Catenuloplanes niger: one gene and its partner. The protein of the gene in region 1 interacts with the protein of each later gene in a pairwise test. Links are inferred from orthologs where the notes say so. Each region holds a gene or a part of one and is shown in the gene's direction. Other genes may lie near its edges. The genes, in order: J2S44_RS08065 and J2S44_RS23835.

Region 1 (3,231 bases):
ACGTACGGCTGGGCGAACTCGCCGGGCGCGCCGAGCTGGTCGGCGAGCTGCCGGTAGAACGTGAGGTCGATGTACACCAGGTCGTCGGCCGGGCAGTAGAACGGGCCGACGCCGGAGTCCGCGTTGCCGCACCCGGTGCTGACCGCCTGCTGGAAGAAGACGGTGTCGGACTCGGCGTACTGCTCGCCGAAGTGCTGCGGCAGCGCGTCCTTCCAGTAGTCCTGGATCGAGTTGACGTAGAGCGCGTTCCGGCACTCCAGCTGCTGCAGCCGGTCCTCCGCGCTGCACTCCTGGGCCAGCGACTGTCCGGAGCCGGCGCCGGTGTCGGTTCCGTCGCCGCCCATCGCGTTCAGGCCGAGTCCGCCGCCGACCAGCGAGACCAGCAGGAAGACCGCGAGCCCGATCCAGGCGCCCTTGCCGCCGCCGATCGGGATCGGGATGCCGGACAGCCCGCCGCCCCCGCCGCCGCTGCCGCGCCGGTCGGTGATCTGGTCGGTGTCGATCCGTGCGTTCTCGTTGAGCTCCATCGTCCGGCTCCACTCGTGATGCGAAGGGTGGCATCGACGTACCCGTTGATCTTGGAAATCAATCCGGCGGAGCGTGCGTTGCGGCATCGGTACACTGAAGGTTGGTGCTCCGCCGTGTGCGGAGCTTCTCTATGCGCCTTAGTAATTTCGTGCCGGGCCAGGTCTCCCGCCCGGGTCTCTTCGAGAGCGAGTCACACCGCATGATCACCGCCACCGGTCTGGAGCTCCGCGCCGGAGCCCGCATCCTGCTGTCCGAGGCCAACCTGCGGATCCAGCCGGGTGACCGGATCGGCCTGGTCGGCCGGAACGGCGCGGGCAAGACCACGACGCTGAAGGTGCTCGCCGGCGAGGGCCAGCCGTACGCGGGGAAGGTCGAGCGCAAGGGCGAGGCCGGCTACCTGCCGCAGGACCCGCGCACCGGCGACCTGGGCGTCACCGCGCGCGACCGGGTGCTCTCCGCCCGCGGCCTGGACGCGATCCTCCGCGAGATGAACGAGCTGCAGGAGAAGCTGGCCGTGGACACCGACGACCGGCTGGTCCGCAGGTACGGTTCGCTGGAGGACCGGTTCGCCGCGCTCGGCGGTTACGCGGCCGAGGCCGAGGCGGCCCGGATCTGCGCGAACCTGGGCCTGGAGGACCGGATCCTGGCGCAGACGATCGGCACGCTCTCCGGTGGCCAGCGCCGCCGGATCGAGCTGGCCCGGATCCTGTTCCGGGACGCCGGGGACAGCGGCATCCTGCTGCTCGACGAGCCGACCAACCACCTGGACGCCGACTCGATCAACTGGCTGAAGAGCTTCCTCGCCGCGCACAAGGGCGGTCTCGTGGTGATCTCCCACGACGGCGCGCTGCTGGAGGCCGTGGTCAACAAGGTGTGGTACCTGGATGCCACCCGGTCCGTGGTCGACCAGTACAACCTGGGCTGGAAGTCGTACCTCGAGCAGCGGGAGACGGACGAGCGCCGCCGCAAGCGCGAGCGGGCCAACGCGGAGAAGAAGGCCGGCGCGCTGATGGCGCAGGCCGACAAGATGCGCGCGAAGGCCACCAAGACCGTCGCCGCGCAGAACATGGCGAAGCGCGCCGAGAAGCTGCTCTCCGGCCTGGAGGACGAGCGCACCGCGGACCGGGTGGCGAAGGTGCGCTTCCCGGCGCCGGCGCCGTGCGGAAAGACGCCGCTGACCGCGTCGAACCTCTCCAAGTCGTACGGCTCGCTGGAGATCTTCACGGACGTGAACGTGGCGGTCGACCGCGGCTCCCGGGTCGCGATCCTCGGCCTGAACGGCGCGGGCAAGACCACGCTGCTGCGCATGCTGGGCGGCCTGCTGGCGTCCGACACCGGGTCGGTGAACCCCGGGCACGGGCTGCGTCTCGGCTACTACGCGCAGGAGCACGAGACGCTGGACGTGGACCGCACGATCCTGGAGCACATGCGCAGCGCCGCGCCGGACCAGTCGGACACCGACCTGCGGAAGATCCTGGGCGCGTTCCTGTTCAGCGGCGACGACGTGAACAAGCCGGCCGGCGTGCTCTCCGGCGGTGAGAAGACCCGTCTGGCGCTCGCCACGCTGGTCTGTTCCGGGGCGAACGTGCTGCTCCTCGACGAGCCGACGAACAACCTGGACCCGGCCAGTCGCGAGCAGGTGCTGGACGCGATCGCGAACTACCCCGGCGCGATCGTGCTCGTCACCCACGACCCGGGCTGTGTGCTGGCGCTGAAGCCGGACCGCGCGATCCTTCTTCCGGACGGTGACGAGGACGCGTGGAGCGACGACCTGCTCGAGCTCGTCGAGCTCGCCTGAGCCGCAGCTAATCCCACCTTTTGCAGTTCCCGTGAGTGGAATTGGCGCCGAAAATTTCAGTGACGGTAGGTATTGACGGCCTCTCCTGTCGGCGGCGACACGGGAGTGTGAAAATCTTGGCACACTCCGTACCGCCCGCGATGTACGGCCGACGATGCCGCACCGCGCGGGCGGCGCCAAGAATGCGCAGGTACGAGCCGATAGGCGGGTAACGAGCCAGCCCACGAAGCGACTCGGCCGCCGTGCGCGCGGCCCGACAGTGGCATGCGTGTCGGTTGGCGAACGAATGGTATCTGGCGCATGATCGTTCGAGGCGGTCTAATAGGTGGGACCGCATCGAACCGCACAGTCTGGGACGTGAGGATTCAACATGGCAGCCACTGGCACAGCCACCAGCACTGAGAAAGGTCGCCGAATTGTCGGGCAGGAGCGTCAGACGCTCGCCAAGGACCTCGTAAAGCGGTATACCTCTGGGGAAAGTATCCGCGCCTTGGCCGCCTCGACGGGCCGTTCCTACGGTTTCGTGCACCGAGTTCTGACCGAAAGCGGCGTTCAACTGCGCCAGCGCGGCGGCGCCCGTCGTCGCAAGAAGGCGTGAGCCCGGTAATCGCCGGCAAACAGTACGCGCGTCCGGGATCCCCCCGATGAATTCAGATAGTGGCGTGCGGCTTGAATGCGACGGGCCGGTGGCGACGGTGACGTTGTGCCGGCCCGACGTCCTCAATGCGCAGACGCCGGATTTGTGGCGCGCGCTGCGCAATTTCTCCCGGGAACTGACCGGAGACGTCCGGGTCGTTGTGGTCCGGGGCGAGGGACGCGCGTTTTCCGCCGGCCTGGACCGTGCGGTGTTCGGCGGCGGCGACTTCACCGAGCTGGCCGCGCTGCCGGAGGCCGAGGCCGCGGAC
Region 2 (4,530 bases), 3.5 Mb from region 1 along the record:
AGGGTGGAGACGCGCCGGTGGAAGCCCGGGACGGGCAGACAGCCGCTGTCGCAGTTGGACCGGGGCTGAGCGAGCGGGGCGGGCAGCGAAGGGCGCCAGGGCGGCACGACGGCCGGTCCGGGAAGGACGCCCGACGGGTCAACGGTGTCCATGTTCACTGTGTAAGTGGGTGATGCCTCAGCGGCGTGTCGGTCTTCCCCGCTCCCGGTGTCAAGCACATGAACGATGCACGCAAGCACGATCACCCCTGGGCGTGACTCTGCGTCATGACTCGGGAGGCGGGCCGGAAATCTGCCGGGCAAACCGTCCGCGGACCGGAAAAGCGTGCTGAGCAGGCCCCTCAGGCACATGAACCGCCCGGACACAACCGAACGTGCATGGAGGGCCGAAAGACCCTAATGCTGTGAATCTCGACACGGACGGATGTCGGCGACAAGACGTCGAATCACACGGCGTAGCCTGGAAACCGAAGTCTGACCCCACGTCAGCTCGCGGCAGTCAACGAATGCCTGTCACCTACCGCGACACAGACAAACCGCTCTGAAAGAGGCGATACCGGCCGTGTCGACCCAGCAAACTTCGCAGGACAATCCTCTGGCGGGCTTCGGCCCCAATGAGTGGATCGTCGAAGAGATGTACCAGCGGTACCTCGCCGATCCGACGAGCGTGGATTCCGCGTGGCACGACTTCTTCGCTGATTACAAGCCGACGGCGGATGCTGGTTCGATCGCGACGCCGACGGAGGCCACCGCGGCCGCCGGAGCCTCGTCGGCCGCCCGCGCCGGCACCGACGCACCCGCGGCCGGGAAGGACGCGGCCAAGGCCGCCGCCCCGGCCAAGCCGGCCGCGAAGCCGCAGCCGAAGCCCGCCGCCGCACCGGCACCCGCGGCGAAGGCGAAGCCGAAGAAGGAGCCGGTCAAGGTCACGCCCGGCACCGCACCGCTGCGCGGCATCGCCGCCAAGATCGTGCAGAACATGGAGGCGTCGCTGGCGGTCCCGACCGCCACCAGCGTCCGCGCGGTCCCGGCGAAGCTGCTGGTGGACAACCGCATCGTGATCAACAACCACCTCGCGCGCGGCCGGGGCGGCAAGGTCAGCTTCACGCACCTGATCGGCTACGCGCTGGTCAAGGCGCTGGCGCTGCACCCGGAGATGAACAACCACTACGTCGAGACCAACGGCAAGCCCACGATCGTCACGCCGGAGCACGTCAACCTCGGCATCGCGATCGACCTGGCCAAGCCGGACGGCTCCCGTTCGCTGGTGGTGCCGAGCGTCAAGGGCTGCGAGAACCTGGACTTCCGCGGCTTCTGGCAGGCCTACGAGGAGATCGTCCGTCGCGCCCGCCGCAACGAGCTGACGATGGAGGACCACTCCGGCGCCACCGTCTCGCTGACCAACCCGGGCGGCATCGGCACCGTGCACTCCATGCCGCGGCTGACCGTGGGCCAGGGCGCGATCATCGGCGTCGGCGCGATGGAGTACCCCGCGCCGTACGCCGGAATGTCCGATGAGACCCTCACCGACCTGGGCGTCAGCAAGGTCATCACGCTGACCAGCACCTACGACCACCGGATCATCCAGGGTGCGCAGTCCGGCGAGTTCCTCAAGGTCATGCACGAGCTGCTGCTCGGTGAGCACGGCTTCTACGACGAGATCTTCACGGCACTGCGCGTGCCGTACGAGCCGGTCCGCTGGGTCCGCGACGTCGCCCGCACGTCCGAGGGCCAGATCGACAAGGCCGCGCGCGTCGTCGAGCTGATCCACGCGTACCGGGTGCGCGGTCACCTGATGGCGGACACCGATCCGCTGGAGTTCGAGATCCGCCGGCACCCGGACCTCGACGTGCTGGAGCACGGCCTGACGCTGTGGGACCTGGACCGCACGTTCCCGGTCGGCGGCTTCGCGGGCAAGCAGAAGATGAAGCTCCGCGACGTGCTGGGCGTGCTGCGCGACTCGTACTGCCGCCGCGTCGGCATCGAGTACATGCACATCATGGACCCGGAGGAGCGCCGCTGGATCCAGGACCGCATCGAGATCAAGTACGAGAAGCCGTCGCCGGAGGAGCAGAAGCACATCCTCAACCGGCTGAACGCGGCCGAGGCGTTCGAGACGTTCCTGCAGACGAAGTTCGTCGGTCAGAAGCGGTTCTCGCTGGAGGGCGGCGAGTCGCTGATCCCGCTGCTCGACGAGGTCCTGCAGGCCTCCGCGGAGAGCCAGCTGGACGAGGTCGTGATCGGCATGGCCCACCGCGGCCGGCTGAACGTGCTGGCCAACATCGTCGGCAAGCCGTACGAGAAGATCTTCTCCGAGTTCGAGGGCCACCTCGACCCGAAGTCGGCGCACGGCTCCGGCGACGTGAAGTACCACCTGGGCATGACCGGCAAGTTCACCACGCCGGACGGCGAGTACGGCACCACGGTCAGCGTCACGGCGAACCCGTCGCACCTGGAGGCCGTCGACCCGGTCCTGGAGGGCATCGTCCGCGCCAAGCAGGACCGGCTCAACCTCGGCCTGGAGGGCTACACGGTCCTGCCGCTGATGGTGCACGGCGACGCCGCGTTCGCCGGCCAGGGCGTGGTCGCGGAGACGCTGAACCTCTCCCAGCTGCGCGGTTACCGTACCGGTGGCACCGTGCACGTGGTCGTCAACAACCAGGTCGGCTTCACCACCGCGCCGGAGTACAGCCGGTCCTCGCTCTACAGCACGGACGTGGCCCGGATGATCCAGGCCCCGATCTTCCACGTGAACGGCGACGACCCCGAGGCCGTGGTCCGGGTCGCGCGGCTGGCCTTCGAGTACCGCCAGACGTTCAACAAGGACGTGGTGATCGACCTGGTCTGCTACCGGCGCCGCGGTCACAACGAGGGCGACGACCCGTCGATGACCAACCCGCTGATGTACGCGATCATCGACAACAAGCGCAGCGTCCGGAAGGCGTACACCGAGGAGCTGATCGGTCGCGGCGACATCACGGTCGCGGACGCGGAGGAGCAGCTGCGCGACTACCAGGGCCAGCTGGAGCAGGTCTTCAAGGCCACCCGCGACGCGAACACGTCGTCGTCCGGCCGGCGGGCCCGGGCCGCCGTGCCGGAGCCGGAGCCGGTGGTGGAGACCGCGATCGACGCGGAGACCGTGGCCCGGATCGGTCAGGCGCACATCGAGCTGCCGGAGGGCTTCACGCCGCACAAGCGGGTCCAGCAGCTGCTCGACCGCCGCGCGAAGATGGCCCGCGAGGGCAACATCGACTGGGGCTTCGGCGAGATCATCGCGTTCGGCTCGCTGCTCAACCAGGGCGTGACGGTGCGTCTCTCCGGCCAGGACTCGCGGCGCGGCACGTTCGTGCAGCGGCACGCGGCCGTGGTCGACGGCCGCACCGGCGCGGACTTCCTGCCGATCAGCCAGCTCGCGGCCGGTCAGGCGCGGTTCTTCGCGCACGACTCGCTGCTGTCGGAGTACGCGGCGATGGGCTTCGAGTACGGCTACTCGGTGGAGAACACCGAGGCGCTGGTCCTCTGGGAGGCCCAGTTCGGTGACTTCGCGAACGGCGCCCAGTCGATCGCGGACGAGTTCATCTCGTCCGGTGAGGTCAAGTGGGGTCAGCAGTCCGCGGTGACGCTGCTGCTGCCGCACGGCCACGAGGGTCAGGGCCCGGACCACACGTCCGGCCGCCCGGAGCGCTGGCTGCAGCTCGCCGCGGAGGACAACATCCGGGTGGCGAACCCGACCACCCCGGCGAACCACTTCCACCTGCTGCGCCGCCAGGCGCTGTCGCCGAAGCGGAAGCCGCTGATCGTCTTCACGCCGAAGTCGCTGCTGCGCCACAAGCTGTGCGTGTCGTCCGTCGCGGACTTCACCAACGGCACGTTCCAGACCGTGATCGGCGACGCCGGCATCCCGGACGCGTCGGCCGTGAAGCGCGTGCTGTTCTGCAGCGGCAAGGTCTACTACGACCTGTTCCAGGCGCGGGCGGAGCGGAAGATCACCGACACGGCCATCGTCCGGATGGAGCAGCTCTACCCGCTGCCCGTCGAGGAGCTGAAGGCCGAGCTGGCGAAGTACCCGAACGCGGAGGACTTCGCCTGGGTCCAGGAGGAGCCGGCCAACCAGGGCGCGTGGAGCTTCATCGCGCTCAACCTGCTGGAGCACCTCGACGGGCTGCGTCTGCGCCGCATCTCCCGCCCGGCCGCGGCCGCGCCGGCGGTCGGCTCGGCGAAGCTGCACGAGGCCGAGCAGGCCGCGCTCATCGAGGCGTCCCTGCCCCGCCCGTAGGACCGTAGGAACCGTAGGACCGCATGAGCACCGCTCCCCGCCACCCGGAACCTCGGGTGGCGGGGAGCACCCGTCTGAGGAGCAGAAACAGCATGTACTTCACCGATCGCGGCATCGAGGAGCTGACCGAGCGCCGCGGCGAGGAGCAGGTCACGATCGAGTGGGTCGCCGAGCGGCTGCGCGACTTCGTCGACCTCAACCCGGAGTTCGAGACCCCGATCGAGCGCCTCGCCACCTGGCTCGCCCGGCTGGATGATC

Evidence for each region.
Region 2: the proteins of J2S44_RS08065 (region 1) and J2S44_RS23835 interact in binary tests that used the Escherichia coli proteins (3 or more experiments, as listed by UniProt). The link is inferred for Catenuloplanes niger from one-to-one orthologs.

What each region holds. Positions count from the first base shown.
Region 1 is NZ_JAVDYC010000001.1:1,859,974-1,863,204, reverse strand. Bases 102-3,026 are described here. They hold J2S44_RS08065 (ABC-F family ATP-binding cassette domain-containing protein), read left to right. Parts: upstream 102-727; coding sequence 728-2,326; downstream 2,327-3,026. Other genes in these bases: J2S44_RS08055 (enoyl-CoA hydratase/isomerase family protein), read left to right, coding at 2,971-3,026; J2S44_RS08060 (helix-turn-helix domain-containing protein), read left to right, coding at 2,697-2,924; ypfJ (KPN_02809 family neutral zinc metallopeptidase), read right to left, coding at 102-527. In the rest of the region: more of ypfJ, read right to left, coding at 1-101; more of J2S44_RS08055, read left to right, coding at 3,027-3,231. UniProt on the Escherichia coli protein: Genetic data indicate it may be involved in ribosome assembly or function.
Region 2 is NZ_JAVDYC010000001.1:5,355,961-5,360,490, reverse strand. Bases 249-4,472 are described here. They hold J2S44_RS23835 (multifunctional oxoglutarate decarboxylase/oxoglutarate dehydrogenase thiamine pyrophosphate-binding subunit/dihydrolipoyllysine-residue succinyltransferase subunit), read left to right. Parts: upstream 249-561; coding sequence 562-4,272; downstream 4,273-4,472. Other genes in these bases: J2S44_RS23830 (DUF6104 family protein), read left to right, coding at 4,365-4,472. In the rest of the region: J2S44_RS23840 (lysophospholipid acyltransferase family protein), read right to left, coding at 1-152; more of J2S44_RS23830, read left to right, coding at 4,473-4,530. UniProt on the Escherichia coli protein: E1 component of the 2-oxoglutarate dehydrogenase (OGDH) complex which catalyzes the decarboxylation of 2-oxoglutarate, the first step in the conversion of 2-oxoglutarate to succinyl-CoA and CO(2).